DNA from 3 places in the Pseudoalteromonas sp. Of7M-16 genome. Region 3 is predicted to be linked to each of the others. Evidence: predicted binding sites of a transcription regulator. Region 3 holds the regulator's gene; each other region holds the start of a gene.
The links. The regulator MetJ, encoded in region 3, represses methionine synthesis genes. The targets are predictions, from matches to a motif close to TAGACGTCTAGACGTCTA.
Positions count from the first base shown of each region.

Region 1: metA (homoserine O-succinyltransferase) is a predicted target of MetJ. The motif match lies at 1,547-1,564, and genes of this name have one in related genera.
Region 2: metK (methionine adenosyltransferase) is a predicted target of MetJ. The motif match lies at 1,759-1,776, and genes of this name have one in related genera.

Region 1 is NZ_JAKRFY010000008.1:223,743-227,014, forward strand. Features, by position in the region: gene MHN81_RS10665 (homocysteine S-methyltransferase family protein) at 1-528, opposite strand, end outside; gene metA (homoserine O-succinyltransferase) at 518-1,465, opposite strand; gene MHN81_RS10675 (hypothetical protein) at 1,949-2,143, opposite strand; gene MHN81_RS10680 (DMT family transporter) at 2,372-3,265, shown strand.
Region 2 is NZ_JAKRFY010000011.1:96,392-99,663, forward strand. Features, by position in the region: gene tkt (transketolase) at 1-1,617, opposite strand, end outside; gene metK (methionine adenosyltransferase) at 1,880-3,031, shown strand; gene MHN81_RS13195 (HDOD domain-containing protein) at 3,085-3,272, opposite strand, start outside.
Region 3 is NZ_JAKRFY010000017.1:72,687-75,958, reverse strand. Features, by position in the region: gene MHN81_RS17315 (malic enzyme-like NAD(P)-binding protein) at 279-1,520, shown strand; gene metJ (met regulon transcriptional regulator MetJ) at 1,617-1,937, opposite strand; gene metB (cystathionine gamma-synthase) at 2,266-3,272, shown strand, end outside.

The DNA.
Region 1 (3,272 bases), on a different contig from region 3:
TATGTACGCTTCCACCAGCGCATCAAAGGTCACATTACGATAACCCGGATCATTTACATCTGGAGAAATAGAGCATGTTTTTGACGTCGGACCAAGTACACCACCCACATAACGTGGTTTGCTTGGATCTTTGGCGGTAAATTCATCACATACTTGACGCGCTAACTTTGCTGACTCGAAGTTTATTTCACGGCTTAAACTGGCCATGTCATAGTCTTCCATTGAAATGGTGGTCGAGTTAAACGTATTGGTTTCAATGATATCAGCACCCGCTTCAAGGTACTCTCGATGAATTTGCTTAATCACATCAGGCTGGGTCAAACTTAACAAGTCATTGTTGCCTTTGATCAACACATGCCAATCTTTAAAGCGCTCTCCACGGTAGTCTTCTTCCTCAAACTTATGTTTTTGGATCATGGTTCCCATTGCACCGTCTAAAATAACGATGCGCTCTTGCATCGTCTTTTTCAGCGCTTCAGATATGGCTTGGCCATCGATAGGCTCAAATGGCACACTGTTATTCGGCATAATTGTTAGTCCTTACGTCTTGGCTAACGAGATTAATATCGTACGGAGTTGTTTGGTAAACATAATAGTTTAACCAATTTGAAAATAATAAAAAGGCGTGGCTTTGCCAGGTTTTTGATGGCTTAACACCCGAGTCATTGTTTGGGAAGTAGTTGTCAGGCATAGGGGCATCAGGTCCATTTTGCAGATCTCGTAAGTACTCTTTTTGCAATGTATCAGCATCATATTCTGGATGTCCCGTAATATACACTTGGCTCCCTGTATTATTCTTAAGTAGATAGGCACCGACTTGTTCAGAGCCTGCCAATACAACTAAGTCTTCTTTGCGATTGATTTTCTCAATATCAATATGACCATAGCGGGAATGAGGCACTAAAAACTCATCGTCAAAACCTCGTGTTAGTGCACCGTGATCAAAATAAACTCGGTGTTTAAATACGCCACAAAGTTTTTGCTCTTTTAATTCACGCTTCAATCCATGATGGTGATATAAGCCAGCATGAGCAGCCCAACAGGAGAATAGCGTTGAAGTAACATGATGCTCGGCCCAGTCAAAAAATGCTTGTAGCTCTTGCCAATAGATCACATCTGAATACTCTAAATGTGCCAAAGGTGCGCCTGTGACAATCAAAGCATCGTAGTTTTCCTCTTTTACCTCTGAGAAGTAACGATAAAACATATTCAAATGTTGTTCTGAGTTTTCTGAACTGCGATGAGTATCCAACCTAAGCAAATCCACATTTACTTGCAACGGCGTATTTGCCAATAAACGAATAAATTGAACCTCTGTCTCTACCTTATTTGGCATTAAGTTCAAGATTGCCAATCGCATAGGACGGATCTCTTGAGACATCGCGCGACTTTTTGGCATCACAAATACATTTTCGTGACGCAACCTCGCAATGGCGGGTAATTCGTCTTTAACAGTGATCGGCATGAGATCCTCCCCAGAATAGACAAAAACTAACTGCAATATATTGACTGACATTATGAACGAACGCCATAAAATATCAACTTCTAGATGTTCAGACGTCCAAATTAAACAATACCAAAATAAACCGTAGGCAAAAACGAATAGGCAAGTCTCTATCACTTAAAACAGTCTCGATACTGTCAAAAATAAAAATTAGGAAGGGAAAATTGAAGACAAAATAAGGCAGGAAACTCAGTGAGTTGAGTGAGTTTACTCATTACACATGTGACGTTTATATTTGGATGGAGTTAAAGGGTTAAAGGATAAAGGGTTAAAGGATAAAGGGTTAAAGGATAAAAGGTTAAAGGATAAAAGGTGAAAGGATAAAAGGTGAAAGGATAAAAGGTGAAAGGATAAAAGGTGAAAGGATAAAAGGTGAAAGGATAAAAGGTGAAAGGATAATAAAGGGTGCCAAAGCAAATAGCACCCTGTCATGCAAGTAGATGATTAACCGAAATAGCCGTACCCTAATACGACACTTACTATCAGCCCTGCAGAAGCAAAAATCCCATATTCAATACTCACTTTTAGACGTTGCTCTCCGACAAACAGCTTTGACTCAGTCATAGCCATGATCAAACAAGAGATAAACATACAAAAGCTCAAAAGAATTAAATTAATTTGAATCGCATCTAGGATCATTATGTTCTCCAACAAATGGCCACAGGCCGATTTAAGCACACGACTATTTCAACACAACAGAGTGTAGCAAAATAAGTTCTAAACTTTCAATAAAAACTGAAAGTTTATTTTTAAAGTTGGTGAATTACGTGAGGAGGGAACAATCACGGTCACTATTAAGCTCAATTACATTGCATAAATTCACAAAATAATTACAGTACTGCCAGATTAGATTACTAAATAACAAAGATGATTGTGGGTATAGGAGAGATTGCTGCGTTTTGTGCAGCTGCAGTATGGGCATTTTCAACCCTTTTATATAAACGTTTTAGCCATCATTTAAACCCTTTAGAGCTCAATGTCGCTAAGGGGGTAATAGCCTCTGCACTGATGGGGGCCGTATTGCTTTTCACTTGGGACAGCCAATTGCCCTCTAGTTATATAAGTTGGGGGTGGTTAATTGCCAGCGGCATTGTCGGTATTGCAATTGGAGATAGTGCCTACTTCGCTGCCCTGCGCAATATTGGCCCAGCCCGAACACTGGTGATCGAATCTCTAGCACCTGCCATTGCCGGATTATTGAATATCGCACTGCTAAGCGTATATCTATCTGCCACTGCTTGGCTCGGTATTGTGGTTACGACCATAGGGGTCGTTATTGCAGTCAAGCCCAGTCAAAAACTGCCTAAACTAGATAAAGAGACTTACCGTAAAGGCGTATTATTTGCGCTCGGTGCCGCAACATGCCAAGCCGCTGGGATGGTTCTTTCAAAAGGTGCGCTAAATAATGATGGCATCAGCAGTTTGTGGGCAGCCATGATACGCCTTGCTGCGGGCACGCTCGTGGTGGCAATGATAGTTGCGACAATAAAACACAGCAGCTTAACTCGCGCCATTACGCTCAAAGGGATTGAGGGCAAAGCTTGGTTATTTGCGGCGGTTTTCTTTGGCACCTTCATCGGTTTATGGTTACAACTTATCTCTGTCAACAATACCGATCCTGCGGTAGCACAAACAATTTTTTCAGCCGCGCCATTAATGGTTATGACAATGAGCTTGATCAGAAAAGAGCATGTGACACGCGCTATGCTATTGGGTGGGGTAACAGCTTTGGTAGGGATAGTTTTACTCTTAAAAGGGTAATTATAAT
Region 2 (3,272 bases), on a different contig from region 3:
GCGTTTAATTGCTGCTACTTGCTCTTCTGTACGAGCTTGCTGTGCAAGGCCCTGTCGAGTGAAAACTAGCGACGTTGGACCGTCCTTACGCTCGATTGCTTGTTGCCAAGAAACTGCAGACTCAACCTGATCACATGGACGCCAGCTAACAAGGTTTGGTGTCATGCGCATATTTGCAAGCTGTTCTACAGGTTGGTGCGTTGGACCATCTTCACCTAGGCCAATGGAATCGTGAGTGTAAACGAAAATACTAGGCTGCTTCATAAGCGCGGCCATACGTACAGCGTTACGTGCATATTCCATGAACATCAGGAAAGTCGCACCGTATGGGATAAAGCCTTTGTGTAAAGCAATACCATTCATAATCGCTGACATGCCAAATTCACGTACGCCGTAGAAGATATAGTTACCAGATGCATCATCTGCTGTCAGGCCTTTTGAACCTTCCCACAGCGTCAAGTTTGAACCTGCAAGGTCTGCTGATCCGCCCATAAACTCTGGTAAAATTGGGCCAAATGCGTTTAATGCATTTTGTGACGCTTTACGCGTTGCCGGGTTTGCTGGGTTTGCTTGCAATTCAGCAATATAAGCTTCTGTTTGCTCAGTCCAGTTTGTCGGCAATTCACCCTTTGTACGGCGCTCGAACTCAGCAGCCAATTCAGGGTAGTGCATTTGGTATTCCGTAAATTTAACTAGCCATTCGCTTTGGATTTGCTGGCCGTGTGCCGAACCATCCCATTTAGCATAAACGCCTTCAGGGATCTCAAAAGCACCATGCTCCCAGCCTAGGAATTCACGAGCTGCTTTGATCTCGTCATCACCTAAAGGTGCGCCGTGACAATCATGGCTTCCTGATTTATTTGGTGAACCGTAGCCAATCACAGTTTTACAACAAATTAATGTTGGTTTACCCGTCTCTGCGCGTGCAGCTTCAATCGCAGCTTTAATTGCTTCACTGTCATGACCGTCGACCGCCGGAATTACGTGCCAGCCGTATGCTTCAAAGCGCTGTGGCGTATCATCGCTAAACCAGCCTTCCACTTCGCCGTCAATTGAAATACCGTTGTCATCCCAAAACGCGATTAGCTTGCCTAGTCCTAATGTACCAGCTAAAGAACACGCCTCATGAGAAATACCTTCCATAAGACAGCCGTCACCTAAAAACGCATAAGTGTAGTGATCAACAATGTCATATTCATCGCGGTTGAATTGCGCCGCTAATGCCTTCTCAGCAATTGCCATGCCTACTGCATTAGTAATGCCTTGGCCTAATGGACCAGTGGTCGTTTCAATGCCCGGCGCATACCCATACTCTGGGTGGCCAGGTGTCTTAGAGTGCATTTGACGAAAGTTCTTTAAATCGTCAATAGACAAGTCATAGCCACTCAAATGTAATAACGAATAAATTAACATTGAGCCGTGGCCATTTGATAATACAAATCTATCTCTATCTACCCATTCTGGATTGTTTGGGTTGTGCTTTAAATAATCGCGCCAAAGTACCTCTGCGATGTCTGCCATGCCCATTGGTGCCCCTGGGTGGCCTGATTTAGCCTTTTGTACAGCGTCCATGGATAGAACGCGAATTGCGTTTGCAAGTTCTTTGCGAGATGGCATGGATTCTCCTACCTTTAAGTGTTTGCACGAGTGTTTTTAAAGGCCCATTTTTACCTAATAAAATTACCACTGCAATTAAAATCACAAGAAAAGTTATAAATTCACTTTGTTTTTAATGCGTAAATTGCAAGTATCTAAAAATAGACGTCTAGGCGTAAAAAAACTATGCATATAAAATTGTTTTCGTTAGAATATCTCTTCTAAAATTTTCTCGCGCTGTTTTACGCATGTTCGCGAAGCGCTTTTTTTGTGAGTATAAATAATGGCGAAACACTTATTTACTTCAGAGTCAGTTTCTGAAGGCCATCCGGATAAAATTGCGGATCAGATTTCAGATGCAGTATTAGATGCAATTCTTGAGCAAGACCCAAAGGCACGCGTAGCGTGTGAGACCTACGTTAAAACAGGTATGGTCATGGTTGGTGGTGAAGTAACCACAAGCGCTTGGGTAGACATTGAAGAATTAACACGTAAAACAGTTCGTGAAATTGGTTATACCCATTCTGATATGGGCTTTGATGCTGACTCTTGCGCAATTTTAAACACCATTGGTAAACAGTCTCCAGACATCAACCAAGGCGTAGATCGCTCTCGTCCAGAAGAGCAAGGCGCTGGTGACCAGGGTCTGATGTTTGGATATGCGTGTAATGAAACAGACGTTTTAATGCCTGCACCAATCACCTATTCTCACCGTCTTGTACAGCGCCAAGCAGCTGTACGTAAAGATGGCACTCTGCCGTGGTTACGCCCAGATGCAAAATCACAAGTAACTTTTGCATACGAAAATGGTAAACCAGTTGGCATCGACGCAGTTGTACTTTCAACTCAGCACTGTGATTCAGTATCACAAGATGATCTGATTGAAGCTGTAATGGAAACAATCATTAAGCCTACACTGCCTGAAGAGCTAATTACCGAAGCGACAAAATTCTTCATCAACCCAACTGGACGCTTTGTTATCGGTGGTCCAATGGGTGACTGTGGTCTAACTGGTCGTAAAATCATCGTAGATACATACGGTGGTATGGCAAGACACGGTGGTGGTGCTTTCTCAGGTAAAGATCCATCAAAAGTAGACCGCTCAGCTGCATATGCAGGTCGTTATGTTGCTAAAAACATTGTAGCGGCAGGCCTTGCTGATAAGTGTGAAATCCAAGTTTCTTATGCTATCGGTGTAGCTGAACCAACTTCTATCAGCATTGATACTTTTGGTACTGGTAAACTTGAAGAAACACGCCTAATTGAGCTAGTTCGTGAGCATTTTGACCTTCGTCCATACGGCTTAATCACAATGCTTGATCTAGAGCGTCCAATTTATCAGCCTACTGCTGCATATGGTCACTTTGGTCGTGAAGAGTTCCCTTGGGAAAAAACTGACAAAGCAGAAGCACTTAAAGCAGTTGCTGGACTTTAATAGTCTAAACTATGTTAGTAAAAAGGCGCTTGTTAAGGCGCCTTTTATATATCTTAACCAATTAAAAATTCCTCAACATCCTCTTTCATATCCGTGTAATCATCGTCACTCAAATCCAATGCCAACATCACATCATCTCTGAAAGCATGCCAGTCTGCACAACTTCTAAAGTGTTTAATTTCAAAAGAGAAGTTTTCTGCAAGTTTTAATGTAGCGAGGATTTTCTTTTCAAGATCAGAAT
Region 3 (3,272 bases):
GTATGGTTTTGTTAGTGAATTGATTCTTGTTCGTTATATATGGTTTTTTTGCATATAAATTAACCTTTCATGGCCAAGAAATGCGGATGTTACCGTTAATTTATTGCTGTAAATTTTGATGAAAAGTAGCTTAAAAGTCGCTAAATACCAAAAAATATCGTCTAACAGGATAGACCTGATAGTGCTTGAATTAATTTTCAAAAGAGGTATTGTTGAAAGCAGTTAGCGAATTTTTATCTCACTCTCACTTTTAACTTCTCGTAGGAAAAAATCGCGTCATGTCAGATTTACGTGAAAAAGCATTACATTACCACGCTCACCCCGTCCCAGGTAAAATCAGTGTTGAACTGACAAAACCTGCTGAATCCGTCAAAGATCTTGCCTTAGCTTATAGCCCAGGTGTTGCAGAGCCGGTGCGCGAAATTGCAGCAGATCCTGCTAATGCATACCGATACACAGGTAAAGGCAACATGGTTGCTGTTATCAGTAACGGTACTGCTATTTTAGGTCTGGGTAACCTAGGACCTTTGGCGTCTAAACCTGTAATGGAAGGTAAAGCGCTTTTATTCAAGCGATTTGCAGGTCTAGATTCGATTGATATCGAAGTAAAACACCGCACGACCGAAGACTTTATCAACACAGTTGCAAATATTGCAGACACGTTTGGCGGTATTAATTTAGAAGACATAAAAGCGCCAGAATGTTTTGAAATTGAAAAAGCTTTAATTGAGCGTTGTGATGTTCCTGTTTTTCACGATGATCAGCATGGTACGGCTATCGTAACTGCTGCTGGGATGTTAAATGCTTTGGAAATCCAAGGTAAAGACATCAAAGAGGCGATCATTGTTTGTTTGGGTGCTGGTGCAGCCGCAATCGCTTGTATGGAACTGCTAATAAAGTGTGGTGCTCAACGCGAACACATTTACATGTTAGACCGCAAAGGTGTTATTCATACTCGTCGTGATGACTTAAATGAGTATAAAACGCTATTTGCTAATAACACAGATAAGCGCACGCTGCAGGATGTTATTGCTGAGGCCGACGTATTTGTTGGTGTATCAGGCCCTGATCTGCTTTCACCAGAGGACCTTAAACTGATGGCTAATAAGCCAGTGGTTTTTGCTTGTTCGAACCCAGATCCAGAGATTAGCCCTGAAGTGGCACATGGTGCTCGTGACGATTTAATCATGGCGACAGGCCGCTCTGACTATCCAAACCAAGTTAATAACGTGCTGTGCTTTCCGTTTATTTTCCGCGGTGCATTAGATGTACGCGCTACTGCTATCAATGATGAAATGAAAATTGCGGCGGTAGAAGCTATTCGAAGTATTGCAAAAGAGCCTGTACCGGAAGAAGTATTGGTTGCAGCAGAAGTAGAAAGCTTAGAATTTGGCTCAGAGTACATCATTCCAAAGCCTATGGATCCACGTTTACTACCTCGTATTGCAAAAGCAGTTGCACAAGCTGCAATTGACTCAGGTGTTGCACAGATTGAACTACCTGAAAATTACATGGCATAAATTTTACAGCTAAGTCTTGAATGAGGCTTAGTGTGTATTACGTGATATAAAAAAGCCTCACATTCGTGAGGCTTTTTTATACTTAAAAGGAACTTATTATTCTTCGTTTATCTCAGGGATATCCAATCCCATTTTTTCCATAATCTCGCGAACTTCTGCTGGGATCTTTTCTGGATTATCTTTTCTTAAGTCTTCGTCATTTGGCAAAGGCTGGCCAGTAAACGCATGTAAAAACGCTTCACACAATAATTCACTATTTGTCGCATGGCGCAGGTTGTTGACCTGTCGACGAGTCCGTTCATCTGTCAGTACTTTAAGTACATTCAAAGGAATTGAAACAGTGATTTTTTTCACCTGTTCTGATTTTTTACCGTGTTCTGCATATGGGTGAACATATTCACCGTTCCATTTAGCCATAATTGTGTACTTGCCTCAGTGTTTACCTTGAATGTGAATAAGACTGGATTTTGTTTGCTGAGTGCACTGCTGACGGTTTGTACTATATACCAAGCTAATCGCTGTGTACTGTACAGGAAATTGGCAGAATACTCGGTCTTTTGCCATATTAGGTCAAAGATTCAGTCTTATTGGCATCCTTTATCGCTTTCGTGGCGAAATTTTATCGGTTTGAATAAGATAGTCAAATACTAGTTATTTAGCCATATAGAAGTATAAATGTTTTGACATCTCACAATTGTTCATCTAACCTTTTAGACGTCTAAACATCCAAGTATCTAGGTGACCTATGAGCCAAAGTAACAAGTCAACGATTGCCGTGAGAAATGGCATAGATGCAGATAAGCATCATGGTGCAGTTGTGCCTCCTTTATATCTCTCTACGACCTATTCTTTTGCTGATTTTGATAAAAAGCGGGATTATGATTATGGTCGCAGTGGCAACCCAAATCGAGATATTTTAGCCGATACACTCACTCAGCTAGAAGGTGGCGAAAAAGGCATTATTACCGCAACTGGCATGGCAGCGGTTCACCTTGTGACACAGTTATTAAACCATGACGATACTTTGGTGATCCCGCATGACTGCTATGGTGGTAGTTATCGATTATTTACCTCTTTAGAAAAGCGTGGCTTATTAAAAGTAGAAGTACTTGATTTAACTCAGCCTGAGAGTCTGCAAAAAATTGCGGATATTGCACCTAAGATCGTTTGGATAGAAACTCCGAGTAATCCAATATTAAGACTGACAGATATTGAAGCGGTAGTGGCAGCAGCGCACGGTTGTGGCGCTTTGGTCGCTGCGGACAATACATTTTTGTCACCAGCGCTGCAAAACCCTATTGCCTTTGGTGTGGATATTGTTGTGCACTCTACGACTAAGTTTATCAATGGTCACTCAGATGTTGTTGGTGGAGCTGTCATTGCTCGCACGCAAGAATTGGGTGAAGAACTTGCTTGGTGGGCAAACAATATCGGCATTACAGGCTCTCCTTTTGACAGCTATTTAACACTGCGTGGGCTTAGAACTTTAAAAGTGCGCTTAAAGCAGCATGAGCACAATGCGCTGGCGATAGCTCAGTATTTAGAGTCTTCTCCATACGTTGAACAAGTTTATTATCCTGGTTTGGCTTCTCATCCACAGCATGCGCTCGCTAAAAAGCAGCAGCATGGATTTGGCGGCATGGTGAGTTTTGACATCAAAGGGGGTCTAAAAGATTCGGCTGCATTTTTAACTTCTTTATCCCAATTTTCGCTAGCTGAATCTTTGGGTGGTGTAGAGAGTTTGATTTGTCA